One region of the Acetomicrobium sp. S15 genome, then DNA from elsewhere that is predicted to be linked to it. Evidence: riboswitches for the same ligand, from Rfam matches in the RefSeq annotation. Region 1 holds a riboswitch; each other region holds the start of a gene.
What was found. A riboswitch is a leader RNA that binds a small molecule or an ion and turns the genes downstream of it on or off. The one in region 1 is predicted to bind molybdenum cofactor.
Positions count from the first base shown of each region.

Region 1 (7,508 bases):
TCATACGCTTTCGCTATGGCATCTCGATCTTTGGCGAACACAGCGCCGGTGAGGGCATAGGGCGAGGTCTCGTCGCACAGTCTGAGGACATCTTCGTACGCGCTATCTTCGTAAACATAGACGCTCAAAACAGGACCGAAGATCTCCTCTTCCATGGTCACAAAATGCGGATCCTTCACTTCAATTACGGTGGGACGCACAAAATAGCCCTTGCTCTTGTCGCCGAAGCCGCCGGCGAGGATCTCCGCATCGGCGGAACTCTTTGCCCTCTCTATATAGCCCATGATCTTGTCGAAAGAGCTCTCGTCGATAACGGCGTTGACGAAGTTCCCGAAGTCACGGACATCGCCCATTGACAACCCCTCTGTCCATTCCACCAACAGCTCTCTCACTCTACCCCAGAGCGACTGCGGGACGTAAGCGCGCGATGCTGCAGAGCATTTCTGCCCCTGATATTCGAAGGCTCCGCGGACCAGAGCAGTCACCAGCTCCTCGACGTCGGCCGAAGGATGGGCCAAAACGAAGTCTTTGCCCCCGGTTTCGCCCACGATCCTGGGATAATTGCGATAAGATGCGAGGTTCTGTCCTATCTTGCCCCAAAGTCCGGTGAACGTATCCGTCGAGCCGGTGAAGTGCAAACCGGCGAAATTCGGATGCTTGAGCACCACCTCGCTTATCTCCGACCCTTTGCCGGGCAGGAAGTTTATAACCCCGTCGGGAACGCCTGCCTCCCTAAAAACCTTCATGAGATAGTAATTGGATAATAAGGATGTCGTGGCAGGCTTCCAAACCACTGCATTTCCCATGAGCACGACCGAGGCGACCAAGTTTAGGGCAGTGGCCGTAAAGTTGAAGGGCGAAACCACAAATACAAACCCCTCCAGAGGGCGATACTCCACCCTGTTAACACAATCGCCACCGGAAGACGGCTGCCACTCATAGATATAAGAAGCGGCGTATGCACCGAAGCGCAGGAAATCCGCGCTTTCGCAAGCCGCGTCTATCTCGGCTTGATATGCATTTTTGCTCTGGCCCAACATAGTTGCGGCATTGACGATATGACGATACTTCTTGCTGATGAGCTCGGCCGCCTTGAGCATGACGGAAGCCCTGTCGACCCAAGAGAACTTGGACCACTCAGCTTTGGCCTTGAGGGCAGACTCTATGGCCATCGCGACTTCCTGTTGGCCCGATTTATGATAGTTGGCCAACACATGGCCGTGATCATGCGGCATAACTACCTTCCCTAAGCGTCCGGTGCGGACTTCCCTGCCGCCTATTATGGCAGGTATCTCGACCTTCTGACTGCTCTGGCGATCCAACTCTGCCTTGATCTCGATGCGCTCAACAGATCCCGGAGCATAAGAAAGGGTCTCCTCGTTACGAGGAACCGCAAAACGGAACACAGCATTGTTCATTACGCGCGACCTCCTTCTTGCCGAGGTCAAGGACGGCACGCTCAAGCGTTTGATCTGCAAACGGAGCCGTTGCTATCCAAAACCGGCATTATCTTATAGTAGCGGGGCGTTTTCAAAGTCCGAAATAACCCCACCCTATTTATAGCATATCAAAAATCATTTTAAAATACCCTTCAAGACATAGGTTTTTACCTGCGTCATCTCTTCTATCGTGCACGGTATGCCTTCGCGGCCGATGCCGCTCATTTTATAACCGCCAAAGCGATGGTCGATATGTCTATAGCGGCTGTTTCCGTTAATTACGACCGTGCCCGCCTCTACTTTCGACATGAACCTGATGCCCTTATTGACATCCGAGGTAACTACTCCCGCGCAGAGGCCGTATTTGGTATTATTAGAGATAGCCAAAGCCTCTTCTTCCGTTTTAAAGGTGATTATCGGAAAGACCGGCCCGAAGATCTCCATATCTTTCGCTACGTCCATGTCTGGGGTGACATCGACCAGGATGGTCGGCTCAAAGAACGCCCCGTTTCTCTTGCCCCCGCAAATGCACTTGGCGCCTTGCTGTATCGTTAATTTGACCTGCTCCTCGACTCTTTTAGCGGCGTTTTCGTTGATTAGACAACCTAATTCTGTGCTGGGGTCCAAGATGTCGCCCTTGACAATTTTTTCAAACTTGGCTTTAAGCTTGTCTGCAAAGTCCTTAGCTATTGGTTCTTGAACGATAAACCTCTTGGGAGAACAACAGATTTGGCCGGCATTTGCTATCCTCCCGCTGTAAGCTTCGTTAACGGCTAACTCCAGGTCTCCATCGGCGAAAATAACCATCGGGTCATTCCCGCCGAGCTCAAGTGTTACTCTATGTAGGGCATCTGCAGAATCTCTCATCACAACGATGCCGGCTTCTGTGCTGCCGGTCAGCGTAATAGCGTTAACTTTCGTGCTGCTGCATAAAATCTTCCCCACCATCGACCCGCTGCCTGTTATCACCTGGGCCACGCTACCCGGAACGCCGGCTTCTAACAATAGCTCCGTCAAGCGTATAACTACGAGAGGGTTATCCGACGAGGGCTTTATGACAACCGCATTGCCCGAGGCCAAGGCCGGTGCAACCTTATGGGCAAAGAGAGTTGTAGGGAAGTTAAAGGGAAGGATACAGGCAATGACGCCTAAGGGTTCCCTTCTGGTAAAAAGTATGTCTTTTTCTGCGCCAGGCTGACAGTCAGGCACAGTCTCTCCGTATAGGTGCTTCGCCCTTTCCACAAACCCTTCGAACAACATAATGGCCGTATTGACTTCACCGACGCACTGCGAGAACGGCTTTCCCATATCTTTGCTTTGCAACGTCGCCAATTCTTTTTTATGGCTTTCGAGCAAACCTGTATATTTGACGAGAATTTTAGAACGCTCGACCAAGGGCGTATCGGCCCACAATTTTTTACCCTCTTGAGCGATGTCCAAACAATGCTCGATGTCTTCTTTAGTAGCGACAGGAACGGTACCGAGCAATTCCTGCGTGGCCGGATTAAAAACCTTGTTCGTCCTGCCATCGCTCGAATTAACTTTCTTGCCTCCTATAATCATTTGCATAATTCGCCATTCCCCCTGCTTCTTATTGTTTTAACCTGGAGATACATTCAGTATCTTGCTTACAAGAATACGCCAGGGGGAACATGATCGAAAGTTTTTGGATGTTTGTGCTCGCTTTAGCTCTTATTGTTCATATCTTTAATCGATAAAGTTTGACGGGGCGACCTACCCTACGAAAAGCATATTCCACCTCCGCCACCCCTGAATCGACGAGGTGCTCCAGATACCTGCGGGCCGTGGGACGGGATATCTTAAGTTTGTTTCCCAAATCTATTGCTGAAACCGGTTTGTCGAGGGTGCGCAACAGCGACATGACATCGTTTAACAGTTTAACCTGTACTCCCTTGGGCGGGACGAGTACGGGACAAACCGTGCGGGCTCTCATTGATGACCTCACCAGACAGTCCAGCTCCTCCTGCTGCCACGCTGCCTTGCGCTGCGTCAGACCCAAATTGTAAATTCGGTAAGCTTCGAGGGCAGCCTTGAACCTCTGAAACGTAAAGGGTTTTATAAGGTAATCAAAAGCCCCTTGACACAGGGCGCCGCGCACTACATCCGGATCCCTTCCCTCGGAAAGGACGATCAGGTCGACTCTGGGATAAAGGGCCCTCGTCCGGCGAAGTCCCTCAACCTGGCCGAACCCTTTCAGGAAGATGTCCAACAATACGAGGTCTATGGCCTGCGCCCTCAGGACGCTGTCAAGCGCTCTTCCAAAATCGGCCTCCGCGGCTAACGCATAACCCGGGATGCCTTTAAGGTAATCCGCATAAAGGGCTCTCAACATCGGATCTTCGTCCGCGATGAGAACCGCAAGAGAAGGCATATTGTTCCCTCCTTTTCAAACACGGGAGGACATCTCCGTTTCCAAAGACGCCCTATCGGCCTGACGCCATAGACAGATCGCCCTTAGGCAAAACAGGCTCGGAGGTTTTGTACTTTTATGTAAATAGCATAAACTCGCCTTTCGTGCAACCTTGATCGCTCGAAAATTTCTTTTCGCACCACAACCAAAAAGAGTGCAGGCTGGCAAAGACTACATGAAAAGCCATATATTGCGATAGTCCTTCAAGATAAGTGATAAAATGAGCTAAGCGTCTAACTGCACTATAAAGGAACAGGACGATGTTCGGGGTGAAGGAGGAGGATGTGCTGTGCGGGATGAGCGAGTTTCATCCGCCTTCGCATTGGGGGTTTGTCTGGCAATAGGCCTCATAGTGGCGGGGTATTTGGTGGGAGGCGCATTGCTCAAGGCCAGATCTGCGGAGCGGTTCGTCACGGTGAAAGGGCTCTCGGAAAAGATTGTGGAGGCGGACTTGGCTATATGGAACATATCCTTTCGTGATGCAGCGAATGATTTAGAGGGGCTTCAGCAGCTTGTGGACGCTAATAAGGCAAAAGTGCACAACTTCTTATTGGGGATGGGTTTCGAGGAAGCGGAGATTTCGAGCATGCCACCCCAAATCACGGACGTAAAGTCGCTGCCTTACATGGATCCCTCCAGGGACAGGGAGTTTCGTTATACGGCTGTGACAAAGCTAACCCTACGTTCGGCCAAAGTTCCCCTCGTCAAAAAGGCCCTCGAGCGCGCAGGAGAGCTTGTGTCCGCAGGTATTGTCCTCGCCGAAGACAGTGCCACCGAATTTTCTTTCACTAAGCTGAACGATATTAAACCTGAAATGATCGCCGAAGCGACTAAAAGCGCCAGAGAAGCGGCGGAGCAGTTCGCCAGGGATTCCGGCAGCCATGTTGGGGCGATACGGAGGGCAAATCAAGGCTACTTCACAATAGACGACAGAGATAGGGGCTCGCCCGACTACAAAACTGTCCGCGTAGTGACTACGGTGGAATTTTTCCTGACGAACCCATGACTTTGGCGCAGAATCTTCGCTACGAGTCGGGGGTGTGCCCTGTTGGCTCGAGTCTTAGCCATCTGTATTAGTTCGGCAAGGCAAGAAGCAAAAAGGGGCGCTTCCGAGGCACGCTTCGTCGCCGGTGAAGGTATAGAAGGCGATTCCCACAGGGGGTTCTCAGACCGCCATGTGAGCCTGTTGCGTGCCGAGGATATAAGGGCTGCCGAGGCAGAGGCGGGCTTTTCCTTCCCGCCGGGTTCGCTGGCAGAAAATTTGGTCATAGAGGGCCTCCCGAGTGAAATTCCCGTTGGCGCAAAGCTAAAAGTGGGATCCGAAGTGATATTGCTCGTGGCCGAAAAGGGCAAAAAACCTGACGAGCCCCATTCTTATGACTACAAAGGGTGGTGCCTGTTGCCCAAAGTAGGCTACTTCCTCCAAGTCCTCAAAGGAGGCGTCGTAAGGCCTGGCGACGAAGTCGTCATGACCGAAGACAAAAAGCGCTAAGAGATCTCACCACCTCTTAGAAACAGTTCGTTATTATTGCCTCCGCTTCCGCTGCTCATGAAAAACGCTCCCATTCTGCTCATCAAGGCTGCATAACCAACGCTCTCAAAGCCGATCAAACCATCCATCTCAGCCTCGTCACCAACTACCCATCACCGCACTTGTCAGCCGCAAATATGGGGAAGCCGGCTAAAAATACAACCCGGGGCGCGAAAGTCGGGTTAAGAAAACACCAACCGCACCCCGGGCTGTAGCAGTTCCGTGAACGATGCTTACGCCTTAAGCCCCAATGCCTCGAGCGCCCTCTCTGCAGCGATAGAGGCCATCCTCTTCAGGGCCTCGGGCGTCTGGCCACCAAAGTGAGGCGTTACGATGAAGTTGTCGAGCTCATAAAGGGGAGAACGGAGGCACGGTTCAACCTCCATAACGTCAGCCGCCATCCCCGCAAGTTTACCGCTCTTCAGGGCTTCATAAGCCGCCGCCTCATCGACGATGCCACCTCTGCCCGCGTTCACCAAATATGCGCCATCTTTCATCATGGCTATCTGAGGGATAGAGATCATGTGGTGCGTTTCCGGCGTCAGGGGTGCGTGAATCGAAATCACGTCGCTTTCCCGCAAAAGCTCTTCCAGACTTACGAGCTTTACGCCCATCTCGCGGGCCGCCTCCTGTGATACATACGGATCAAAAGCGAGCACGCTCATGCCGAAGGCCCTGGAAAGCTCTGCTACTCTCCTTCCGACGTTCCCGACAGCCACGAGGCCGAGGGTCTTTCCCAACAACTCTCTGCCGTTATAGGCCGCCCGATTCCATACTCCGGATTTGACATCCTTGCTGGCCCTCGGAATCTCCCTGAAAAGGGATATCATGAAACCGAAAGCGAGCTCAGCCACAGACTCGGCATTGCCGCCCGCGGCGTTTATCACTTTTACACCTTTCTCACGGCAATAGCTCAGATCGACATGGTCAAGGCCTGCCGTGGCCGAGGCGACTATTTTCAGGTTCGGCGCTCTGTCGATCACCGAAGGGCCGATCTTCGCCGAGACCCGCATCATAAGAAGATGATACGGCTCAATAACAGAGGCGAGCTCCTCGGTCTTCAATGGCCTTTTGTCCACCGTCACGTCCATGTACTTTCCCAGGATCTCCGCCGCCACAGGATTAATATCATCGATGATGAGAGCCTTAAGCCTTTCACTTGCCATTACTTCCGCCTCCCTAAAATCTTCGTGTCAATTATCACTTGAAACAGCATAGCAAACCAGCCATCTTTTTGCTACCCCAATTGCGCTTATCATAACAGACTTACGGCCAATCTTGCTCGACTCCGCAAGGCTGATTTAGCCTTAGATCTCGATAGAACTCGACACGTCCAAAGAACAAATCTCGTATAATAAGATAAAATGTCTGCCTATAGAACTACACAAGGAGGGAGCACCTTGAGGAGGAGCGACCGCGAGATAAAAGACCCGGCCGAAATAGAGGAAATCTTAAAGAGGGGCAAGGTGTGCCACATCGCCCTTTGCAAAGAAAACGAGCCCTATGTAGTGCCCATGAATTACGCCTGGCGAGATGGCACTCTCTACCTGCACTCAGCGAAGGAGGGCAAAAAGGTCGAATTTGCCCGCCAAAACCCCCGCGTATCGTTTTGTGTCGTATCGGAGTGGGAGGTTGTAGAAGGGCCGGTGCCATGCAGCTGGACAACGCACTATCGCAGCGTCATGGGCTCAGGAAGGGTAGAACTCGTGGAAGATGCCGCCGAAAAAGCCGCGGCGCTTGAGATCTTTATGGAGCATTACACGAAAGGCCCCTTCGAGTTTCCCGAGGCAGCCTTAGACCGTGTGCTGGTCTGGAAGATCCGTGCCGACTCGCTCACTGGGAAGAAAAACGTTTGAAAGAAAAAGGCCGTCTCTTGAGCCTCATCTCCCGCGCGTTACTAATCACGCTTTACGTACTACATTTACGCTGGAGCCGGCGGGCGGACTCGAACCGCCAACCTGCTGATTACAAGTCAGCTGCTCTGCCTATTGAGCTACACCGGCACCTCAAATGCGGCATGCAGATTGCCCTTGCCAAGCCGAAGACGACACGATATTAACGCCCAACCCGAAAATCGTCAACGTGCATATGACATGCGGATGTAGCA
Region 1 is NZ_JADEVE010000221.1:22,599-30,106, reverse strand. It holds gene pruA (L-glutamate gamma-semialdehyde dehydrogenase) at 1-1,418, opposite strand, end outside; gene EZM41_RS06435 (aldehyde dehydrogenase family protein) at 1,575-3,008, opposite strand; gene EZM41_RS06430 (response regulator) at 3,139-3,831, opposite strand; molybdenum cofactor riboswitch at 3,824-3,947, opposite strand; gene EZM41_RS06425 (SIMPL domain-containing protein) at 4,160-4,876, shown strand; gene EZM41_RS06420 (MOSC domain-containing protein) at 4,919-5,362, shown strand; gene EZM41_RS14180 (hypothetical protein) at 5,359-5,490, opposite strand; gene EZM41_RS06415 (hydroxyacid dehydrogenase) at 5,635-6,567, opposite strand; gene EZM41_RS06410 (pyridoxamine 5'-phosphate oxidase family protein) at 6,802-7,257, shown strand; tRNA gene EZM41_RS06405 (tRNA-Thr) at 7,329-7,404, opposite strand.

Region 2 (7,508 bases), on a different contig from region 1:
ATGCTCCATCAGGGATTCCTCCCGAGACACAAAGTCAAATCCTCTGTTTCTTCTATCAAAAGATGGGTCCCCTTCTCGCTAAAGCTATTCCGAACAAGGCGCTCTCGAAGCGCGCACCGAGTAAAAAACCATCTTGTTTGAATTATCTCAAAACCCGCAATTGCTTTCAAGTATCTTCGCTTATGATAAAATAAAACTGCGTATGTCAGGAAAAGCGGTATTTGTGGAAAGCGAGGGGAAAGGCTTTGACTTCACGTGCGACGAAGGCCCCAAGTTTACGCAATGGCCACCTTTCACAATGTTTTGGGCCTCAAAAAAGCTCGACCCGGCCTCCATCGAGAAGAAACCCCCGATGGACCAAGACGTTCCAGGATCTGGCAGTCGCCATCGATTCATCGGGGCTTTGCCCCTTCGTCATCTTCGGCCCCGGAGCACCCGAAGTGGCATCGCGACTCTCTGCAACTACAGGGATCGACTTCACTCCTGAAAAGATCGTGGAGTGCGGCGAGAGAGTATGGAATTTAGAGTGGCTCTTCAACTTCAAGGCCGGTTTTCGACAGAAGACATCGCGCTCTCTCCAGGGCCGTTAAAAGAACCCATCCCGGCAGGGCCTATGAGGGAAAGCATTGTAGGCTGGGCGAGATGCTCCCAAAATATCACGAGCTTCGGAGATGGAACAAAAATGGTATGCCTACGGAAGAAAAACTCAAAGAGCTGAAATTAGCTTAAAATAATAGCATAGGTTTCGAGGCGGGTTCTGTGTCACGATGAGCGCAAGCCCACCTCGTGCTTCCTCACTAACAGAAGGAGGGGATTTTATGGAACCGAAAGAAGCTTCCCAAAAGCTCGACCAACTGCTGCGGTTAGATACATTTCCAGTAGGGGTAAAATTTTACGCCAAAGAAGAAGACCTGCCCAGGGCGCCGCTACCTTTCAAACTCAACATATGCCAATTGGTCTGCATGGCACGTTATCAAAAGATGGGCAACAGTGGCGTCCCAGAAAAGATGGTATGCGCTTTCGGCGCGGCATGTTTAGGTTTAATCAAAACCCCGGAAGCCATCCTTTCTGGGAAAGCTGCCGTGGGGCCTTATTGCAAAAACGAGGAAGTGGCTAAAAAATTCATGGCCAACGTATACAGGCTCGGGGATACAGGCAAAAAATATGCCGGCATATTTATATCCCCATTAGAAAAGTTTACCGATGAACCCGACGTAGTCGTGCTATACGGAAACCCAGCCCAGATGATGCGCTTGATTCACGCAAACGCTTATGACACCGGGGAAAAGACCACGGCTGACACCGTGGCTGAGGGAGCCATGTGCTCTGCCATAGGGTTTGCTATGGGAACAGGCAAACCCACCGTCGGCTTTCCCTGCGCCGGCGACAGGATATTTGGCGGCACACAGCACTATGAACTCGTATATGCCGCGCCTTGGGCCCTTTTCCGCGACAGGCTTGTAAACAACCTCGAATTCACGGCAAAGGGAGGTTTTTCAGTATATCCGGTGCCGCCTTATATGGCCTTTACGCCCGAAATGCCGCCTGCCTACTCCATAAAGCAAGAAGATTTATAACCTACGGTCTATAAGCGATATACGAAAATGCAAAGCGAGGTGGGTTTCTGTGACGTTTGATCCTTTAACTTACCGTTACCCGTCGCGGAGGAACGTGGTTTTTTCGCGCCTCGGCATGGTATCTACAGGGCAGGTCCTTGCCGCCCAAGCGGGCCTTGAAATCCTCAAAAAAGGCGGAAACGCTGTAGATGCAGCCGTGGCAACGGCTGCATGCCTTACGGTTACAGAACCCACCTCCTGCGGCATCGGCGGAGACGCTTTTTGCATCATTTGTACGGACGGGAAACTTTACGGCCTAAACGCAAGCGGATGTGCTCCCAAAGCCCTTTCGATCGAACGCTTAAAGAAAGAAGGTTACGACGAAATCCCAAAAAGCGGCTGGGTTCCCGTGACCGTCCCGGGGGTGCCGGCAGCCTGGGCAGAGCTCATTAAAAAGTTTGGCAAACTTCCGCTAAAAGATGTGCTAAGGCCGGCTGCAGAGTACGCGCGGAATGGCTATCCGGTCTCCCCTACCGTATCGTCGGCCTGGAAAGAAAGCTGCTCGCGCTTCGAAAAAGAGCTTTCCGGTGAGATAAAAGAGGCATGGTTTGAGACCTTTGCACCCCGCGGGCGCGCGCCCCAAGCGGGAGAAACGCTGAATTTACCGGACCACGCAGAAACGCTTGAACTTATTGGCGAAAGCGAAAGTGAAGTCTTTTACAGGGGCGAGATCGCCCGAAAAATAGCGGACTTTGCCAGAAAAACGGGCGGCTTCATCGATGAGGAAGACTTAGCATCTTTTGCCCCCGAATGGGTCGAACCCGTTAAAATAGATTACCGCGGCTACGACGTATGGGAGCTTCCTCCAAATGGCCAGAGTATAGTGGCCCTCATAGCTTTAAACATTTTGAAAGGATTTTCCTTCACGGAAAAAGAAAACCCAGTTACGTATCACTTGCAGATAGAGGCGATAAAGGCCGCTTTCGCAGACGGGCTTGCATACATAGCAGACCCTTCCTGCGAGAGCGTTCCAACGGAAGAGCTATTATCTCAAGAAAGGACCGCCAAAAGGAGGGCTCTCATAGGCCAAGAGGCAAAGGTTTGGCACCCTGGCCCTATCGGCGGAAGCGATACCGTATATTTAGCCACGGCAGACGGCAATGGGAACATGGTCTCCTACATACAGAGCAACTACATGGGCTTCGGCTCAGGCATCGTCGTGCCGAAAACGGGCGTGGCGCTCCAAAATAGAGGTGCCTGCTTTTCACTCTCTCCCGATCATCCAAACGCCTTAAGGCCCGGCAAGCGCCCGTATCATACGATAATTCCTGGTTTTATCTCTAAAGACGGCAAACCCATAGGGCCTTTCGGCATAATGGGAGCCTTTATGCAACCTCAGGCTCACGTTCAAGTCCTCATGAATATGCTCGACTTCGGCCTAAACCCCCAAGAGGCGCTCGATGCCCCGCGCTGGATGTGGGTAAAATGTAAAGAGGTGCTCTTGGAATACGGCTTCCCGGAGCACATAGCTGCTGCGCTCGCCAGGCGCGGTCACGACGTGGCTATATCTTCGAAACACGCGCCCTTCGGCAGGGGGCAGATAATCTGGAGGATGGAAAACGGAAATCTTTGCGGCGGAACGGAGCCGAGGACCGACGGCACGATCGCCGCATGGTAGGCAGTAAAACTCTTACGATCATGCATAACATAGATTTAACTAACAAAGCACATCTTAGTTTTTAGCTTGATGCGCATACCGTTGGCAAAGCTCTATACTGCTGCAGCTTTAGTTCCTCTTACGCCTTGAGGGTGTCTGTGTTCTCAGGGTTCAGCATGCATAGCTAATTAAGAAGAATCTTGTTGGTATCCTTACCACCGGAATATTTCCACGCTATGTGACATAGAGCCGCTCGCGGCTCTTGACAGGCTTATGTTTCTGTGTTAATGCTTTTTCTGAGAAGGAGGGTCACAGGCAACTGCGTAACTCCTAAAAATTGTCTCCGACTCATTATTCTCCCTCTGGGAGAGATGAGCGTTAGGGTATTGGGAGCAATCTCAATGCCTGCCAATTCGCAAAGGGGATTACATTGCCTTGAAAGGGGTGATGGCATGACCTTTGCGAATTTTTGATTTTGGGATGCTGGTGCTCGTAACAGAGGGTATCGACTCTTGAAGAGAGCGCAAAGATGAGTCCACGTTCTAAAAAGAAGGAGAGAAGGAGGTAAATAGTATGTGGATTCTGAAAATAAACATGAGCGATAAAACGTATAAATTAGAGGACGTGCCCAATGCTTATAAAAATTTGGGAGGAAGAGGACTAACATCGACCATCGTTTGTGACGAAGTAAATCCCCTGTGTCATCCCCTAGGCCCCAACAACGTCTTAGTTTTTGCACCTGGCATTGTTACAGGTACTGATGCTCCCACATCTGCGCGCGTTTCCGTCGGAGCCAAATCCCCTTTAACGGGTGGAATTAAGGAATCAAACGCAGGGACGTCGTGGAGTGTCGACGTCGCTAGAATGAAGATCAAAGCCATCGTTGTCTATAGTCAACCTAAAGAAGATAAATATTGGATGATCCATATTAGTTGGGATGCCAAAGAGGAAAGGCCAAAAATTGAGTTTCTCCCTGCTGATGAGTACATAGGTAGTGATCTCTACGCTGTATTCCCCAAGATTTACGAACGATTTGGGAAAGGCATCTCCATAGCGGGTATCGGAGTCGCGGGAGAGTATGGATATGCCAACTCTGGGATCGTATTTAACGACCTCAAAGGCCAACCTACTCGTTACTCGGGTCGAGGCGGACTTGGTTCTGTAATGGGAAGCAAACGCCTCAAATTTATAGTCACAAGTGCTCAAGGGGCGCCAGAAGTGCCAATTGTTGATAAAGCTTTATTCGATCAAGGTTGCGAAAAGCTTGCCAATGCTCTGCGTACTCATGATATCACAAAGCCGAAGGGTGGTTTAAACACGTATGGCACAGCTGTGCTCATCAATATATTGAATGAGGCTGGGGGGCTTCCAACGCGCAATTTCAAAACAGGTCGCTTTGAGGGAGCACCTAAGATTGCCGGTGAGGCAATATTTGAAGGAAATAAGACTCGTGTTGGAAAAGAAGTTTACAATCATGCCTGTAGCCCAGGTTGCATCATACAGTGCTCTAATACATGGTACAAGCAAGATGGAAGAGAGCACGTCTCCTGTGTCGAGTATGAGTCGGATTGGTCTCTGGGCGCTAACCTGGGCATTGACAACCTGGACCAAATTGCAGAGATGGTACGGCTATGCAACGCCTATGGATTGGACACTATTGAGACGGGTGGCACCCTTGGTGTGGCCGCAGAAGCGGGTATCTTCAAATTTGGTGACGGAGAAAAGGCCATAGAGCTAATTCATGAGATTGGGAAGGGGACCCCCTTGGGCCGTATCCTCGGGAGTGGCACTGCATCCGCAGGACGCGTTCTTGGCGTTGTGCGGATTCCAGCGGTCAAAGGGCAAGGCATGCCTGCTTACGAGCCACGTGCAGTTAAAGGTATAGGAGTAACCTATGCCACGAGTACTATGGGAGCTGATCACACTTCAGGTTACACTATAAACAACGAGATATTAGGCGTTGGCGGTAAAGTAGATCCTTTATCCCCTGAAGGTAAGGCCGCCATTAGTCGCAACCTTCAAGCTGCTACTGCATTCCTCGATTCTACAGGCCACTGTCTCTTTATCGCCTTTGCCATCTTAGATATTCCTAGTGGATTCGAGGGCTTTGTGGAGGAGTGTAATGGTATCTTAGGAACAAATTGGACCGCAGAGGATGTAATAAAAATCGGACTTGAAATACTTAGAAAGGAACGTGCTTTCAATGTGGCTGCCGGTCTGAACGATTCACATGATAGAATGCCAGAGTTCATGAAATATGAGCCCCTGCCTCCGCATAACCATACATTTGACGTACCTGATGAAGTCCTAGATAGCGTACTCAAGACTGTTTAAGCATTCGGAGCATTCTATATAAAGCGGACGGAGAGAACTCTCTCTGTCCGCTTTTTTAAAAATAAAGCTGATGTGATTGTGCTATAAACTAAAGGGAGTAAACGTGAGGTGTGTCTATGAAAGTAAAAGTAAAACTTTACGCTATGTTGACAAATCGTACAAAAAAAACAGAGCGAGGAGCCCCAGTTGAGATCGAGCTTCCAGAAGGCGAAAGCGTCATGGGATTGCTCAATCGCCTGAAATTATCTGTTGATGAAGTGCGCATGATATATGTTAATGGTCGATCGCGTCAGCTCGATTGGCAACTTAGGGACGGAGATGAGGTTGGTCTTTTCCCACCAGTAGGTGGCGGATAATCAATCTGTTGTAAGAGGAGGAGCCCTATAATGAAAATAGAAATCGACGTTTGGCTTTATGGTGCTTTATCTCGTTTTGGAGGAGAAAATGCGTCGACGGGTTTTGCTCATTTAAAGGTCTCGCTTGATCAGGGAAGCACGATCAAAGACCTCCTCGAACAGATTGGAATTCCTACCGAAGAACGAGGATTCACTTTTATCAATGGCAACCTGAGCGCCCTCCCTAAATTTCAACCGGACCTTTCGACGATTCTGCAGGATGGCGATAGAGTCGCTTTCTTCGACTTAAAGAGCATGTGGCCTTTTCAATATCGCCAGGATGCGCCAGCGACAGAAGAGTTCAAGCAAGGGATAAGCAATCGGGACGATAAAGGAATTAGACAAATATTTAAAGATTTCAGTGATGGTCGGCGATGATTTTGGCTGATAGCAATAGTAGCATATATAAAAAATCTGAGAAGGACGGGGTAGGCCAATATGGTGTTTGATCTGTTGTCTTGCCGTTTCCCGTCGCAGAGGAACGTGTTTTTTCACGCTGAGACACGGTGACTACAAGACAAGTATCTGTCGCCCAGGCCGGGCTTTGAAATCCTCAAAAAGGCGGAAACGCAGCGCATGCAGCCGTGGCAATGGCCGCATGCCTTACGGTTACAGAACCCACCTTTCGCAGACAGGCTCGCTTACGTATCAGATCCATCCTGCGGACATGTTCCAACGGGAAAGCTGCTATCCAAAGGAGGGTCCACCAAAAGGAGAGCCCTCATAGACGAAGAGACAAAGGTTTGGCACCCTGGCCCTATCGGCGGAAGCGACAGAGTATGCTTAGCCACGACCGACGGCGCTAATCGCCGCATGGTAATTGGAGGCGGCGCCACAGGCACTATTCGGCCCTCTTTGCCGACGGAGCGATCAAGCGTCGCCGAACCTATACCTTAACGTTTCCTCCTCGAGGACGTTTCCGCGAATGCCTACGACGGTCTTCTTGAGATCAATAGACTTGCGCGCTTCTTCGACTGCTCCTTCGGCCAGGCGTGCGAGCCCTCCGCAGCAGGGAACCTCCATGATGACCACGTGAAGGCTTTTTATGCCGTTTGCCCTGACCATATCGGTGAGCTTCTTCCTGTAGGCCTCGGCGTCGTCGAGCTTGGGGCAACCCATCAAAAGGACTTTGCATTTCAAGAATCTCCCGTGGAAATCCGGGATCGATGCAGCCGTGCAATCAGCCGCGAGCAGAACGTCGGCACCCTTTAGATATGGCGCGTTTGCGGGCACCAGGCGCAGCTGGATCGGCCAGTTTGAGAGCATCGATCGGGCAGGTTCGACAGGCGCCACGGCGGCTTCGTCGCTGAAATCGTTTTCTTCCTGTGCGAGGGAGCGCAACACGGTTCCGGGGCATCCGCAGGGAAGCGAACCCTGCTGAACCTGCTTGCGCTCTACCGCCTCTTCGTCGTAGGAATCGGCCTCTCTGGTCTCGAAAGAGATGGCACCCCTCGGACATTCGCCGATGCAATCTCCAAGGCCATCGCAGTAAGATTCGGAAATAAGCCTGGCCTTGCCGTCGATGATGCGAATTGCCCCTTCGTGACAGGCCTCGGCACAGAGGCC
Region 2 is NZ_JADEVE010000091.1:39,469-46,976, reverse strand. It holds gene EZM41_RS02635 (diguanylate cyclase domain-containing protein) at 1-9, opposite strand, end outside; gene EZM41_RS02630 (aldehyde ferredoxin oxidoreductase C-terminal domain-containing protein) at 222-590, shown strand; partial or broken gene EZM41_RS14550 (aldehyde ferredoxin oxidoreductase C-terminal domain-containing protein) at 628-729, shown strand; gene EZM41_RS02620 (DUF169 domain-containing protein) at 819-1,577, shown strand; gene EZM41_RS02615 (gamma-glutamyltransferase) at 1,627-3,234, shown strand; molybdenum cofactor riboswitch at 3,543-3,653, shown strand; gene EZM41_RS02610 (aldehyde ferredoxin oxidoreductase family protein) at 3,787-5,547, shown strand; gene EZM41_RS02605 (MoaD/ThiS family protein) at 5,664-5,903, shown strand; gene EZM41_RS02600 (MoaD/ThiS family protein) at 5,934-6,320, shown strand; gene EZM41_RS02595 (ATP-binding protein) at 6,813-7,508, opposite strand, start outside.
Region 2: another riboswitch for molybdenum cofactor. It lies ahead of EZM41_RS02610 (aldehyde ferredoxin oxidoreductase family protein); the one in region 1 lies ahead of EZM41_RS06430 (response regulator).

Region 3 (7,508 bases), on a different contig from region 1:
ATCACAGCGTCCGTGTCCACATCCCTGCCGAATTTCCAAACACGACCCTCGATCTTCATGAAAGTACCTCCTCTGGGCTCCCTATGCGTCCCAACACGCCAGAAGCGGCCGTTACTGCTGGGTTAGCGAGATAAACTTCACTTTTTGGATGTCCCATCCTGCCGATGAAGTTTCGATTGGTGGTAGAGATTGCCTTTTCGCCCTCAGCGAGCACACCCATATGCCCTCCTAAGCATGGTCCACATGTTGGCGTGCTGAAAGCAGCGCCGGCATCCAAGAAGATCTCTACGAGGCCTTCTTTTAAGGCATCTTTGTAAACGCGTTGCGTGGCTGGTATGACAATCATCCTGACATGAGGATGAACCTTTTTGCCTTTTAGCACGGAAGCCGCTATCTTTAAATCTTCCAACCTGCCATTTGTGCACGAGCCGATTACAACTTGATCTACAGATATACCTCTGAGCTCGCTCACGGGCTTGACGTTTGCCGGGCTTGATGGACAAGCTACCAAAGGCTCCATATCGTCCACATCTACCCGTATCTCTTGAGCAAAGTGAGCATCTGGGTCGCTGACCTCAGGGACAAACGCCTTTTTCGCCTTCGGTTTGACGTATTCGATGGTTTTTTCATCTGGCTCGATAAAGGCCGTTTTTGCCCCGGCTTCAACCGCCATATTGCACATGGTAAACCTGCCATCCATCGAAAGCTCTCTTATGGCAGCGCCTGAAAATTCGATAGCCATATACCTCGCTCCATCAACCCCGATCTCGCTTATTGCTGCCAACACCAGGTCTTTGCCGCCGACCCATGGGCGCAGTTTTCCGCTGAAGACAAATTTGATCGTTTCTGGCACACGAAACCAGAGTTTGCCTGTTGCCATAGCCACGGCCGCGTCGGTGCTGCCGATACCTATGCCCAGTGCACCCGCGGCACCATATGTGCATGTATGAGAATCGGCACCGACTATCAAGTCTCCTGGCAAGGTCAACCCCTCTTCCGGGAGAAGTGCGTGTTCAATTCCCATCCTTCCGATTTCGTAATAATGCGTTATTCCATGTTCGCGGGCGAATCCTCTAAGAAGCTTTGAATTTGAGGCCGATTGCACGTCTTTGTTTGGCGTAAAGTGATCGGGCACCAGGGCTATTTTGTCTTTATCGAACACGGTTTTTGCACCAATTTTCTTGAATTGCTCTACAGTTAGAGGAGAGGTTATGTCATTGCTCAAGACCAAATCCACATTGGCAAAGACGAACTCCCCTGCTCTTACATCTTTACCTGTATGCTTTGAAAATATCTTTTCGACCGCAGTCATGCCCATGATCCCATGCCCCCCTTCAGTTCAATCGGCTGCGCTTCTCCCCGTGGCGTATTTGCGCTCCTTTTCGCGGATCGTCGGCAGGCCTACGAGCTCATTAAACTTGTCGAAGGGTATCATGCGCTCGAGCATCCCGGCAGTGGTGCCAGTTTTTTTAAGCTCATTCATGAGATCCAAAACCGCTTTAGCTTCGACATAAGTAGAAGAAACTGGGTATATGGCTATGTTGTAGCCTATTTCCTGTAGCTCTTGAGCAGACAAAAGAGGGGTTCTTCCGTGCTCTATCATGTTGGCTAAAACCGGCACTTTGAAGCTTGATGTGATCTTTTTCATCTCTTCTACCGACTCGGGAGACTCGACGAAGATTATGTCGGCACCCGCTTCCTCGTAGGCCTTGGCTCGCTCTATAGCCGCATCGATACCGAAGTTGGTCCGCGCGTCTGTACGAGCCATTATCATGAAGTCATCATCAAATCTGGCATCGCAGGCTGCTTTGATCTTACCGACCATCTCCTCTGTCGATATCACTTCTCTACCGAGCATGTGACCGCACTTTTTGGGAGCCACTTGGTCCTCTATCTGAATGCAAGCCACTCCTGCCTTTTCGTAGAGGCGCACCGTCCTTTGCACGTTTATGGCGTTGCCGAAGCCCGTATCGCCATCGGCTATAACGGGAACACTTACAGCTTCGACAATGTTAGCTGCCCTAAAAGCCATCTCAGTTTGTGTTAAAAGCCCTACATCGGGTTGACCGAGCACGCTGGCCGATGTGCCGTAGCCTGTCATGTAAACAGCTTCAAAACCCGTCATTTCGATGATTTTAGCTGTGAGGGCATCGTGAGTTCCTGGTGCTACCAATATTTGGTTACGAGACAGAAGCTCCCTTAAGCGTTTTGCAATCTTGTTCACCACGTCCATGTTCACCTCCACATAAATTTAGACAAACTCATAACTACAGAGCAGCGGGCTTTTCTTCAGGCAGAAGAGAGCCTGTATCTGTTTTTTTCTGGACGTCTGCGAAGCCCGTTTTACGCCGCACGAAGTAGCTGTAAGCGCGGTTCTCCTCGAGCGTCTTGATGTCAGCCCGGCGAAGTGCTTTAATCACTTCGTAGTGAAGGCGTGCCGTCTCTTCCAAGCTTTCGGCATGCTTTAAGTCTTCCATGATGCCCAAGAGGATTTGATAATGTATATTTGTCAGTATCTTCCGCGTAAGCCGTAAGCCCGATTTTCTCCACAAGTACTGGTGGAACTCTATATCCAACGCCATGAATTTGGGCAAGATCACCTCCCTAAGAGCTTCTTCCTGAGAAGAATCGACCATCTTATCGACGAGATGCACCAGGTACGCCAGATCATCCTCTTCTAACCTCTTTTTATTGATGAGGTCTTTGTATATCTGCATCTCCAAGAAAAAGCGCAAGTTGTAAAGTTCCTCCATCTCGTTCTCGGTGAAAGCAGCCACATAGCTGCCTTTTCGCGGAACTATCTTCACTAACCCTTTTGCCGCAAGCTCGCGCAGGGCCTCGCGAATTGGAGCCTTGCTCACCTCAAGCTCAATTGCAATGTCTGATTCGTTCAGCCAATCCCCAGGTTTGTACCTCCCAGAAAAGAGAATAAGGTCAATTATCTTATCTCGCACGGCAGCGGAAAGGCTCTTATAGGCAAGCATATTTTCCATTTATTCAGTCCCTTCTACTTTCGAAAGTCGAACGATTGTGATAAAAGGATAGCATAAACAACGCAAGGAATGCAACTCTGACTTTTATTAACCATATAAATTGAGTCTAAAGTCCTACTGGTATCGAATAATAGTTGCACCTGAGTGTCCAGATAGCTTACCAATAATACTAAGGAAGGCATGCACTGTTTTGTTCTCTTAGGTCCCACTCTTCTTGAGAAATGAGACATGGGGCAATCACAGGGCAGTCCAAACATCTTCGCTTGTGTCAACGTCTGGTAAAGGACTTGGCAAGAATATGAACTGTTTAAATGTCACCTATATATTTACAAACCACCTCAGGATGAGAAAGAGGCTTGCTGAACATCCTCAGAGGTGTGGTGTTGCGACAAATTAACCAAAGGACAGAGGAAAAGGTGGTTAATGCCTGGTGCATATTGAGATACGGTTTTTTTAAAGTTTTTGTTCAAGAGTTTCTTAGAGTTTTCTTAAAAAAGTTACCGAGAGCCCAAAGACATGTGGCCTAAGGGCTCCCGGTAAAAATATGACCTTTACTGTTTCAAGCCCGCCAATATCTTTTCAGGTTTTGCGGGTAACTCCTTGATGCGGATGCCGACAGCGTTGTAAATGGCGTTGAGGATAGCAGCGTGTGAAGCGGAATGCGGCAGCTCGCCGGTCCCGCTGGCTCCGAAGGTGCCGAATTCGCGGGGCGTTTCCATGTGGATCAGTTTTATGTCGTCTGGGATATCTTTGGCGTAAGGCAGGCCGCAACTGATGAGATTATCGTGTTTGTGTACATCGTCGAAATCTTCCGTCAGCGCAAAGCCGATGCCCTGGGCGATGCCGCCGTATAACTGCCCTTCCACCACGGCGTAATTGTTTATCTTCCCCACATCGTCCACGAGGGTGAACCTTTCGACAGTGGTTTTGCCGGTGTTGACATCGACGGCCACCTCGGCCATGAACACGCCGAACTGGTGGTTGGCGAAAGGATAGCCCTGGCCGGTCTCATCGTCTATCGGCACACCAAATTGCACTTCGCCGTCGACGTTACGGAGCGTAGCCTTCCAGTAACCTTCGTAGGTCGTGGGGATTCCTTCTTCAATCATCTCTTCGTAAGTTCGGTAGGTTCCGTCGGGTCTGCGCATCGCGTCGAGCAATTGCCTGCAGCTGTCCACGATCGCACCGCCCGTCATCACCTGGCTCCTGCTGGCCGAGGCGTTACCGCTGTTTGGCGCCTTGGCCGTGTCGTTGCAGACGAGCTTAATTTGCTCAGGTTTTATGCCGATGGGTTTTAACGCTTCGTGCGCCGTGCCAATACAGCCGATATCAGCCCCCTGACCATGATCTTCCCATGTGTTGTATAGGATTACGCCATCTTTGGTCAGCTCGATAGCACTGTGAGATTCGTCCGGGCCGTCCCTGTTGCAATCGTAAATGCCGATCGACACGCCGACTCCTCTTTTGACTGTATCTGTTGAAAGGGCAGCTGCCCGTTTCTTCGCCTCTTCGTAAAAAGGCTTGATCCTCGTTACCATTGCCTGGAGCGGATACACTTCAGGCTTTTGTCCGCTCGGCATCGTTCCGCCTGGGCGGATAAGGTTTTTCTCCCTAAATTCGAGCGGATCCATGCCCACTTTTTCGGCGAGCATGTCCATGGCGACTTCCTCGGCGAGATAAGTCTGAGGTGCGCCGTAACATCTAAAGGCACCGCACCATTTGTGATTTGTGAAGAAGGTATAGCCACGGCCACGGATCCTTTCAACCCCATAAGGCGCTCCCATGAATTGGGCCTCTCTGTTGGTGAGGTCCTGACTGGCTTCCGAATAGGGCCCATGGTCGACATACCAGGTGTGCTCAAGCCCCACAAGCTTCCCCTTTTCGTCGGCTCCTATGCGAAGCTTTATGAGGAAGGGGGAACGCTTAGGCATACGCAGGATATTCTCCTTCATGTTGAGCCGCATGTAAACGGGCCGTCCCGTGGCGATGACGCAGGCACCGATGAGGGCTTCATTGGTAACGGCTATCTTGTATCCAAAGGTGGCGCCTGTGTTGTTCTGGACCATGCGGATCCTTGAGGGTGGCACTCCCAAACCGCGGGCTATCGCCGTTTGGTGCAGATATAAGGCTATGCTTTTGTTTTGAATTGTTAGACGGCCTTCTTCGTCGAAATAACCGAAGCCACAATCCGTTTCAATCGTCAAATGTGGCTGCCTGGAACTCAGGAACGTTTCTTCCACCACGTAGGGGGCCTTGTCCAAAAGAGGAGCCGGGTCCTCTCCCTTTACTATGGGCCGTTTGTTGAAGCAGTTAGGCATGTCGTCGATGCCTTCGATCTCGTCATAGACCTTGATGGCGTCTTTGGCCATGGCGTCTTTGATGTTAAGCAGTGGCGGAAGTTCCTCCAGCTCGACTTTCACCTTTACGGCAGCGGCCCTGGCTTCTTCCTCTGTAGTTGCGCAAACGATGGCCACCGCCTCTCCCCATTGGCGGATCTTGTCTCCTTCCTCTACGAGGATGCGGCGTTCCCAGCCGTTGGTCGTGGCGGTTTTAGAGCCCACTTGGCCCCTGATCCTGTTCGTGCCCTTGTTAGCGTAGATGTCTGCTGTCGTTACGATCTTATATACTCCTGGCATCTTTTCGGCTTCGCTGAAGTCTATCTTTTTGACTATGGCGTGGTGAGTTTCGGGACATACGCAAACGGCAAATAACGTCTCGTCGGGCAGCTTTAACGCCACGTCATCGCCAAAGTCCCATGTACCGGTGGCCTTATAGACTGCGCTTGGCCTCGGGAACCTGCTGCCCCAGACCGAACCATCCCTGCCTAACATTTCAGAAAAATCCGTCATCTCTTCTTCGCCCCGGAGGACTTTAGCGGCAAGCATTACGGCATCGACTATTTGTATGTAGCCATTACACCTGCAGGCGTTGCGGTTTTTGTGGAACCACTCTCGGACCTCTTCGCGAGTTGGGTTCAGGTTTTCGTCCAGTAAGGCCTTTGAGCTCATAATGAAACCTGGCGTGCAAAAACCGCACTGTATGGCGCCAGTTTTTACGTAAGCCCACTGAAGCGCATGAAGCTTGTCGGGCGTTCCCAAACCTTCTATGGTCAAAATTTCAACGTCTTCTGGCACTCTATCCCATCTTACGATGCAGGAACGCATGAGCTTGCCGTTCATGATGACTTCACATGCTCCGCATTGGCCTGATCCACATCCGAGCTTTGTGCCCGTTAAGCCCAGTTGTTTTCTTATTATGTTGACTAGCATGGTGTCGGGGGAGGCTACTACGTGATGAGGATATCCATTGACCCTAATGCTTTTCCTTAAGTACTGTTTCATGATTTCCCTCCTCGTTTTTCTCGGATGCCTAAAGCGGTTTTTATAAGTCCTCCTCCCTTCCAACCGTACGTTTTGCTTTAAGCATTCGCTTTAAATCGTTTTAAGGAGGTTAAAAAAGGGTCACCTCTTATTAAGGAGGCGACCCTTTTGCCAAAGAAGGCTTACGTTTTTTGTAAGCGCTCTTCAGCGCCTCCTCCTTTCCAAATAACGGGAGGCTTTCCCGTTTCCGGGAAAACCTATCGGTCGCCGCCCATAGGGAATAGAGAATTCCCCTTAGGCACGACGACTCGGAGGTTTGGTTTTATAAAATCTCTTAATTCTAATACCTTATGCCTTTACCTTATATACCTTGACCGCTTAGAACAGGTTTATGACGATGCCATTACACGAACGCTGCTTTAGGAAGCTACATAGAAGCTATATACAGGGCTAAAGATGCGAAATTTAGCCTACAGGAAAACTTTGCGCGTTTCGGCAATAGCGAGGCCATCGCCAAAAAGCACTCCACTCCATGACGAGCAAAAAATCCACAAGCGCGGCGTTAAGCAGTAAAAGTTAACCAAAGGGGGCAAAGCCAGCAACAGAAAGCTTTTCCGCATAAGGGTCAGGGCGCGACACGCCTTCGGCGCCGTCAAGAATATACTCAGTTTCGTCAAGGTACATTGCAAGGACCTGGCCAAAAATACGAACTGCCTGTGTATCGCTTTCGCCCTCGCTAACCTCTTCATGGTGACAAAGAGGCTTCTTGAGCATCCCTCGAGATGTAGTGCCTCCAAAAACTGGTCAAAAGGCCGGGAAAAGCTAAAAACTCAGGCTAATAAAGCCCTCAAAAAAATGCAGAGACTACCTAACATATATTGAAAACGGTCACTTTCACGCCGATTCTTCCACAGTACGCACTGTTATCAATTTCAAGTGATAAAAGGAAAAGGACAGGTACGAACAAAGTCTCTCACATGTTTTAATGTCACTACAGCCACCTTACAGCTATCTTTTGCATGCTCATTTTTATGCAATCTCGTTTCTCTCGAGGAATTTTTTGCTTCCACATGATTTTAGCAATCGACTCCTCCGCTGTCAACCTACCGAGTTGCCTCACTTAAAAATCAAAGTGAAATTATCATTCCAATCAACCCGAAAATCCGGAAAACTTTAATCATCGTACGCCTCATCG
Region 3 is NZ_JADEVE010000025.1:26,959-34,466, forward strand. It holds gene EZM41_RS00355 (3-isopropylmalate dehydratase small subunit) at 1-59, opposite strand, end outside; gene leuC (3-isopropylmalate dehydratase large subunit) at 56-1,318, opposite strand; gene EZM41_RS00365 (isocitrate lyase/PEP mutase family protein) at 1,340-2,233, opposite strand; gene EZM41_RS00370 (GntR family transcriptional regulator) at 2,268-2,993, opposite strand; gene EZM41_RS00375 (molybdopterin-dependent aldehyde oxidoreductase) at 3,545-6,334, opposite strand; molybdenum cofactor riboswitch at 6,513-6,639, opposite strand; gene EZM41_RS00380 (hypothetical protein) at 6,890-7,087, opposite strand; partial or broken gene EZM41_RS14130 (flagellar basal body rod C-terminal domain-containing protein) at 7,503-7,508, opposite strand, start outside.
Region 3: another riboswitch for molybdenum cofactor. It lies ahead of EZM41_RS00375 (molybdopterin-dependent aldehyde oxidoreductase); the one in region 1 lies ahead of EZM41_RS06430 (response regulator).

Region 4 (7,508 bases), on a different contig from region 1:
TCCCGTTTACCAGCTCGCTGCTTCTCAAATTTGAATCCTTATACTCTTGCATCTGCTAAAAGACCTCCTCTGCCGCAAATATACCTTTTGCTTCCTTAGCATCAACCGTCAGACCAATACGCTACTAAGTCCGCTTTCTACCGTGGACAGACTGACATGGCGAGCTTGTTATCCCAGTTGAGATAAAAAGGACATCTGCAAACGACAATTTAAATCGCTTCCTTTGCCGCTGTCAAGTTTAATTCAATAGTATAATACGATTTCTAAGTACGTGGCCATTAAAAAATCGGGCAACTATCAAAAAGCGGAACGCCGACCAAAGTTCAAGAGGTTTTTGTCCACCACCGCTTTACATATGAAAATAAAGTTTTGGCCGTCAAAGTTTGCCAACATCCGTTGATCAAGCGACAAAAATACCGTCAGATCGTTCACATAACCATCAAAATTATATGGCTATCACCTTGTTAGAGCCATTTCTTCTTTCGGAAATATAAAACCATGGCACCGGCAATGCCGCCCATTACGCCAAGAACTACCGGATAAGCCCAGGGAATTTCAAGTTCTGGCATATAGGCGAAGTTCATCCCGTAGATACCGGCGATAAAAGTTAAGGGGATAAAAACGGTGGCAATGATAGTTAGCACCTTCATGACTTCGTTCATTCGATTACTGACGCTGGATAAATAAATGTCGAGCATTCCCGAAAGAATGTCCCGCAAGGTCTCCACGGAGTCGATTATCTGGATTGCATGGTCATATAGGTCTCTCAGGTAGATTGACGTATCGGAAGCGATCAGGGAACTTTTGCCGCGCTCAAGACCAGAGAGTATTTCACGAAGAGGCCAAGCGGTTTTCCTCAAAAATATCATATCGCGCTTGAGGGCGTTGAGTTTCTGAATTGACTTTCCTCCGGCGGTCTCAAGTATTTCTTCTTCGAGAGCCTCAATCTCGTCGCTTATCTTTTCGAGCAGCAGAAAATATCTATCTACGACGGAGTCCAACAGCGCGTAAGCCAAGTAATCGGCGCCGGCCTTGCGAATTAGCCCTTTGCTGAGTCTGAGTCGTTCTCGCACCGGATCAAAGACATCGCCCGGCTTTTCCTGAAAGGTGAGCACGCACTTATCCATAAGGATCAGGCTTACTTGCTCTATATCGATAGCCTGGCGTGCTTCATCATAATCTACCATCTTGAGGACTACATACAAATACTCGCCGTAATCTTCTACTTTTGGGCGTTGCGTGGTGTTGCAGATATCTTCCAAGACTAAAGGGTGAATCCCAAATTGCTCTCCGAAAGACTGTATCAATTGCAGATCGTGAAGGCCGTCTACGTTGACCCAAAGAACACCTTTTGAACCCATACTGGCCCGGCATTCAGCAGCACCATCCATCACTTTTATCGATAAGTCGTCTTCGCTATAGCGCAATGCGGTGATCTTCGGTCTCTCTGTTTTTCGTTCCCCTACATGGATAAGGGTCCCTGGAGGTAGCCCGGGTTTTATAAGACCCTTTCGGCGGCGCCTCTTTACAGATTCCTCTGACTTTTTTGGAGCTGCTTCAGAGTCTGTAGGCCTTGACGGTTTTTCACTATTCAAACTGCCTTCGCCTCCCAGCACATCCGCAAAGAAAGCAAGCTCAAAGGAAGGAATGTTTCACGTGAAACATCGGTCATTAGTTCAGTGTCTATGCGGTTTCAGAGCTAAGCGCGTTACTTTGAGCGCCACTTCTTTATGAGATCCTTGAGAAAAACCCAACCTTGCCAGAGGCCAAATATGGCGCCGACGGAAGCACCGACCTGGGGCAACCATGGCGGTCCACCGCGATCATGGATGTGCTTTCCGATGAAAAGCCCCAGGAAGATATACCCGCCCACCAGGAGAGCAGTAGCGATCACTCTGCCAAAAAGCGCTATGTCCTCCAGGGAGTCCTTAGAAAACCTCATGAGGGTCACCTATCACGATGGAGCGCCTTTAAGCACTCCATGCCCTCAAAGGCGAGCCATTTCCTGTGGTCCCATGCGAGCCACTCGTTACCGGCGATTCTGAACTCTGTATAGGCCATGTAAAATGGATTTTTCGCGGTAAGTATCCTAAATGCCTTACAGGGGTCACTGCAGCGGCGGGAGTATTCCCAATAGAAGTGGCCTATATAACCCTCTGCAGCAAACCTGTTCCCAGAGTGCATCATGCACTGGTGCTTTAGCTCGCCGGCTACCATACCCAAGTCGTAAGAACGATCGCCCCAAGCGATATTTTCGAGGTCTATAACCGCCACACTGGTTCTCTTGAATAGAAAGTTAGACGGCGTAGCGTCGCCATGGATAAGGCATTTTCGGCCATCCCTCAAAAGGGGAAGCTTGGTCCATTTTTCGATGAGACATCGCATTTGCCTCGCCGCATTCGCATCGATTAAGTTTGCCCTCTCGGCTCTCTTAATCTTCCCCATAAAAGACCGAAGAATTTGAGAAGTCTCTACGCCTTCAGTGTCAGTGTGTTTGTGGAGGGAGTACAAAAAATCTGCCAAGGCTGAGAGTTTATGCTTGAGGGTCTTTTCCTTACCGTTTAAGACTGCCTTTTTTATGTAATGGCTCAACTCCTTACCCTCAAAAAACGGGTAGGCGATCAGGAAGCGCTCTGTATCCACAAAGAAGGGAACGGCAATGCAGTGACCAGCGCCGCCGATGTCAAACCTTTCAAGGAGATGCACATTTTCGAGCTCCCTTTGAAAGCGCCTGCGCTTGATCTCGTCGTTCACCTGGTCTTCCGCATAGGACTTTATCAAAAACGCAATGCCGCTCTTCTTTTCGACGACCTTAAATACATGATGAGAGGCCTGCAACCGATAGACGCGAAAGTCCAAACGATCCAAATTGGGAGAGAGCTCCTCTTGTCGAGCTTGGAGGACCCTGTCTTTCAGATAGTTATACAATTCGCCCCCTCGACTTACCTTGCCTTCCTCGATTTTCATGCCCTGCTCCCTGTGCCTATCAGGACATCGGGAAGTTCAGCCGCGGAATTCACGACGAATGTGGGCTTGGCGACGTTCTGATCCTTATTGCCATATTCCGTCATCACCAACACCGAACTCATTCCCACGGAGTTGGCTCCTTGGATATCTCTAAACGTATCGTTTCCTACGAAGACCGCCTCTTCGGAAGAAAGCCCAAGTTTTTTGAGGCAGGACAAGAAAAGCCGCCCGTCTGGCTTCCTGAAGCCATAATCGCTCGATACAACGATGGCGTCGAACATGTCATGGATGCCGAACATTTTGAGCTCTGGCAGGACGATACATCTTTGAGCGTCGGATACGACGCCGAGCTTGAAACTCCTCTTAAGCCGGGTGAGCGCTTCAAATACGCGAGGGTAAAGCCTTATCCGCTTCCTGGAGAGGGCCCTGTGAAGCACGGCCACATCTTTTACGAAAGTGGACTTGTTGAGCTTTAGATCGTAGACATCCTTGTTTTCGCTGGCAGAGAGAATCTCGTGCCATATGCGCTTGACGTCTATTTCGGGATACTGCTCCTTGCTGTTCTTAAGCTGCTTGGCTATCTTTTCGAAATAGAACCATTTAACCTCATCGGCGCTCAAGTATACGCCCCGGTAGCTCAAAAACTTCGCCAGATTATCGTAAACGCGCCAATCTTCCTCATCGGTGGATATGTCGATGAGGGTAGTGTATACATCAAAGACTATCGCCTTCATCTGCCGCGCCGCCCCACGCTCTGCCTCGCTTTACTTTTTCTCCCCTCATGATGTAGACGATCCGTTCGCCCACATTGGTGGCGTGGTCGCCGGCCCTCTCCAGATGCCTGGCGACTTGGATGAGATAGAGGGCGTTCGTTATGAGCCTTGGCGTTTCCAGGATATAGGTCAGAAGTTCCCTAAAAATCTGGTCGTAAAGGGCGTCCACCTCGGCATCGAGCTCCCAGATGGGCGTCACCCGCGAGGCGTCGCGCGCCTTCAAAGCCTCCTCACAAAGGCTAATCATCTCGCAAACGTCCTTAGACATCCTCGGCAGGTCTATAAGCGGCTTGAGCAACGGTTTGTTGGCCAGAATTTTTGCAGCCTCGGCCACGTGGACGCCGTAGTCACCGATCCTCTCCAGATCAGTGATGATTTTAGACAGGCCGACGACGGCGCGCACGCCCTCTCCCTCTTGGCACCTTTGCAGCGCCTTTATGCAGGCCTCTTCGATCTCAAGCTCCAAGTCGTCCACACACTTGTCCCCCGTTATGACCTCATCGCCCAAGAGCTCATCCCTGTCCACGAGGGCATTCATCCCCTTAGCGAGGGATTCCCTCACCAGCCTCATCATTTCGAGCGTCAGCTCGACTATTCTCGTGCTCTCTCCATCCCACAATCTGCCCCCTCCTTTCGCATCAGGCGCGTCCGTAAATCTTCGCGCCTCAATTCTCGACGGCGGCCGTCAAAACCTTAGAGGTTTTTCGAATGGATCAGCGCGATTGCATTGTATCACGCCTTTGTACGTATGTAGGAATTTTAACGAAAGGTTAATATTCGGGGGCGGGAGTTGCTCCCGCCCCCGAATATTTGCACAGTTACTGAGACTGAAGTCTTGTGCTACTTTTCAAACTGCTTTGCATATTCCGCGTCGTTATATAGAGGCTCCCCGTACTCCGCCACACCGAAGGTCCTGAATATCTCCTGCCCTTCTTCGGAGGCCATAAATTTGACTAACTCGACGGCCATGCGCGTGGAGTCGCTATCGTCAGGGAGGGTGAGGGCGTGATAGATATTGACGATCTCGGGATCGCCCCTAAAGAGGAGCGTCAAATTCTTGATATCTTTCTTCACCGTTATCCAGGTGCTGCTGTCGGTCATAAAATAGCCGCGAAGCTCGTCGCATTTTTTGAGCGTCGCGATCATAAAGTCGCCGGTGACGACATACCAATCCCCGGAAGGAGTTATCCCGGCCTTCTTCCAGATGGACATCTCTTTCACGTGCGTGCCTGAATTATCTCCCCTCGACAGGAACGTAGCCTTTGAGTTCGCGATCTTAGTAAAGGCCTCTACGGCGGTCTTGGCCTCTCTTATGCCGGCTGGGTCATCCTCAGGGCCTACTATGTAAAATTCGTTGGAGCCGATGAGAGTCCGATTTGCAGCCCATCCCTCTTCTACCGCTTTCTTTTCAAGAGCGGGGGAATGAGACATACACATGTCAACAGCCTTATCCTTGAGCATTTGGAGTGCAGCCCCAGAACCTGCCTGTATCCAGCAGATCTTAGCATCGTGAGTCTTACAAAATTCTTCCGCTAAAGCTTTTACGAGGCCGAGTTCCCCAGGGCTTCCGGTAGCAAGCCTTACCGTGATTGAGCCATTTCCATACGTTTCCGTACACGCAGGAGCCTCGGCCAAAGCCGCAGCCGAAAAAAGGAACAAACCCAGGGACAAAAGGACCGCTAAAACCGCACACCTTCTCATGTTACACACCTCCGTTAATTTAATTAAAAAAATAAGGAAGCCATCCCGCATCACAAGAAGGCCTCCCTATTTAACCCTTGCAATCCTCCTTTCCAAACGCGGGAGGCGTCATCGTTTCCGAAGGCGCCCTAACGACCCATCGCCATAGGCAAGCTGCCCTTAGGCAAAAAGGCTCGGAGGCTTTAACCGCTATTAGACTTGCTCAAAATTTATTGTATTAGCCCCTATGCCTGTTTTCAACCACTCGAGCCGATCGCCTTGACACCATATGGCTAAGGGTGCTATAAAGCATGGCAATATTTTGATGTCATTGACGGAGGTGGTGAATTGTGAGATAAATCGACGCAATGCGGAGCAAGGGTCGGTTAAGGGTTCTGCCGCCGGCGACATCGGAGAAGCGGCCTCGGACAATGCCGGTGGACGAGTAGAGATTTCAGAGGAGGTGCACAAATGAAGGGCATCAAGGGAAAGTTTTTAGCTTTAACGATCGGTGCAGCGCTACTTTTGAGCACTGCCACAGCGACAATGGCCGCCCAGGTCTCGGCCGATTCGCTCAAAAGTGACATAGCCTCGTTCCTGGACGAACACGCAGGAGAATTTGCATCGGTGGCCGACGCCATATGGAGTTATGCCGAATTAGGATTTCAAGAATTCAAGTCTTCAGAAGCACTCATCAAACTCTTCGAGAAGTACGGCTTTTCCATCGAGAAGAACGTATCCGGCATGCCCACGGCATTCATCGCTACTTGGGGCTCGGGAAGCCCGGTCATAGGTTTCACCGGCGAGTATGACGCGCTGCCCGGCCTTTCGCAAAAGACCGTTCCCCAAAAAGAACCCGTCGTTGCCGGTGCGCCCGGACACGGCTGTGGCCATAATATCTTGGGCACCACGGGCGCCGCTGGAGCGATAGCTCTGAAGGCCGCCATGGAAAAAAGCGGTGCAACCGGCACAGTGAAGTTTTTCGGCTGCCCGGCCGAGGAATCTGGCTCTGCCAAGATATACATGGTGCGAGACGGACTCTTTGACGGCGTAGACGTCGTATTGGACAACCACCCCGGCAACAAGTACGATGTGGCGTACGGAATCCACAACAGCGCTATCATAGGTGTCAAGGTCAGGTTCTTCGGCAAGACGGCCCACGCCGGTTCGGCCCCGTGGGACGGCGTGAGCGCCCTCGACGCCGCCCAAATCATGGGGACGGCTATCGAATACGCCCGTGAGCACTTGAATATAGGCTATAGGATTCACTACGTGATACTACAAGGTGGAGACTGGCCCAATATAGTTCCAGATAAGGTAGAAGTGGCAGCTTTCATCAGGAATAATGACGAAATGTTGATGAAAACATATGAAAAGTTCGAAAATTGCGTTAAAGCCGGCGCCATCGCCTCAGGATGCACATACGAGATAGAGACAATGTTAGGTATGCACCAGAAGCATATCAACGAAACTCTTGCCAGAACTATGTACGATAACGCGAAGCTCTTCGGCCTTCCGAAATGGAGCGATGAAGAACAGGTCTATGCCAAAGAGATTCAAAAGAATATGGGCGTTTCTCAAGACGGCATGCCCAACGACATAGAGCTGGTCCCACAACCACCCGTTTTCACGGGTGGAGGGTCCACCGACATAGCGGAAATCAGCATGGTTTGCCCTCTGGCTACGCTCGGTGCACCGGGCTGGCCCAAGGGCGTGCCGGGGCATTCCTGGGGCGTCGTGGCATCGGTAGGCACGGGCATAGGCCACAAAGCGCTCGTTACGGGCGCCAAGGTTTTGGCGGCCACAGGGGCGGACATCCTGACAGATCCTGCAAAACTTGAAAAGATCAAAGCCGAGTTCGGCGAGGAGAGTAAAAAATATCCGTATAAACCATACATTCCCGACGACATGAAGCCGCCTCTCGGTCTCTTTGAGGAAGATATGCCCAAGTGGCGCCCGTTGATGGAGCCATATTACAAAGAGCCCAAAATTTAATCCCTCAAAGACCGGATCTTGAATCTTGGCGGTTTTCGTTCTACAGGACATAACAACCAACTGCCAAAAAGCGCGCTCGCGGGGACTGTTATA
Region 4 is NZ_JADEVE010000273.1:11,117-18,624, reverse strand. It holds gene ilvD (dihydroxy-acid dehydratase) at 1-52, opposite strand, end outside; gene corA (magnesium/cobalt transporter CorA) at 465-1,427, opposite strand; gene EZM41_RS07375 (hypothetical protein) at 1,709-1,942, opposite strand; gene EZM41_RS07370 (aminoglycoside phosphotransferase family protein) at 1,948-2,967, opposite strand; gene EZM41_RS07365 (HAD family hydrolase) at 2,964-3,701, opposite strand; gene phoU (phosphate signaling complex protein PhoU) at 3,682-4,359, opposite strand; gene EZM41_RS07355 (substrate-binding domain-containing protein) at 4,581-5,441, opposite strand; molybdenum cofactor riboswitch at 5,511-5,632, opposite strand; gene EZM41_RS14190 (hypothetical protein) at 5,764-5,895, shown strand; gene EZM41_RS07350 (amidohydrolase) at 5,892-7,415, shown strand.
Region 4: another riboswitch for molybdenum cofactor. It lies ahead of EZM41_RS07355 (substrate-binding domain-containing protein); the one in region 1 lies ahead of EZM41_RS06430 (response regulator).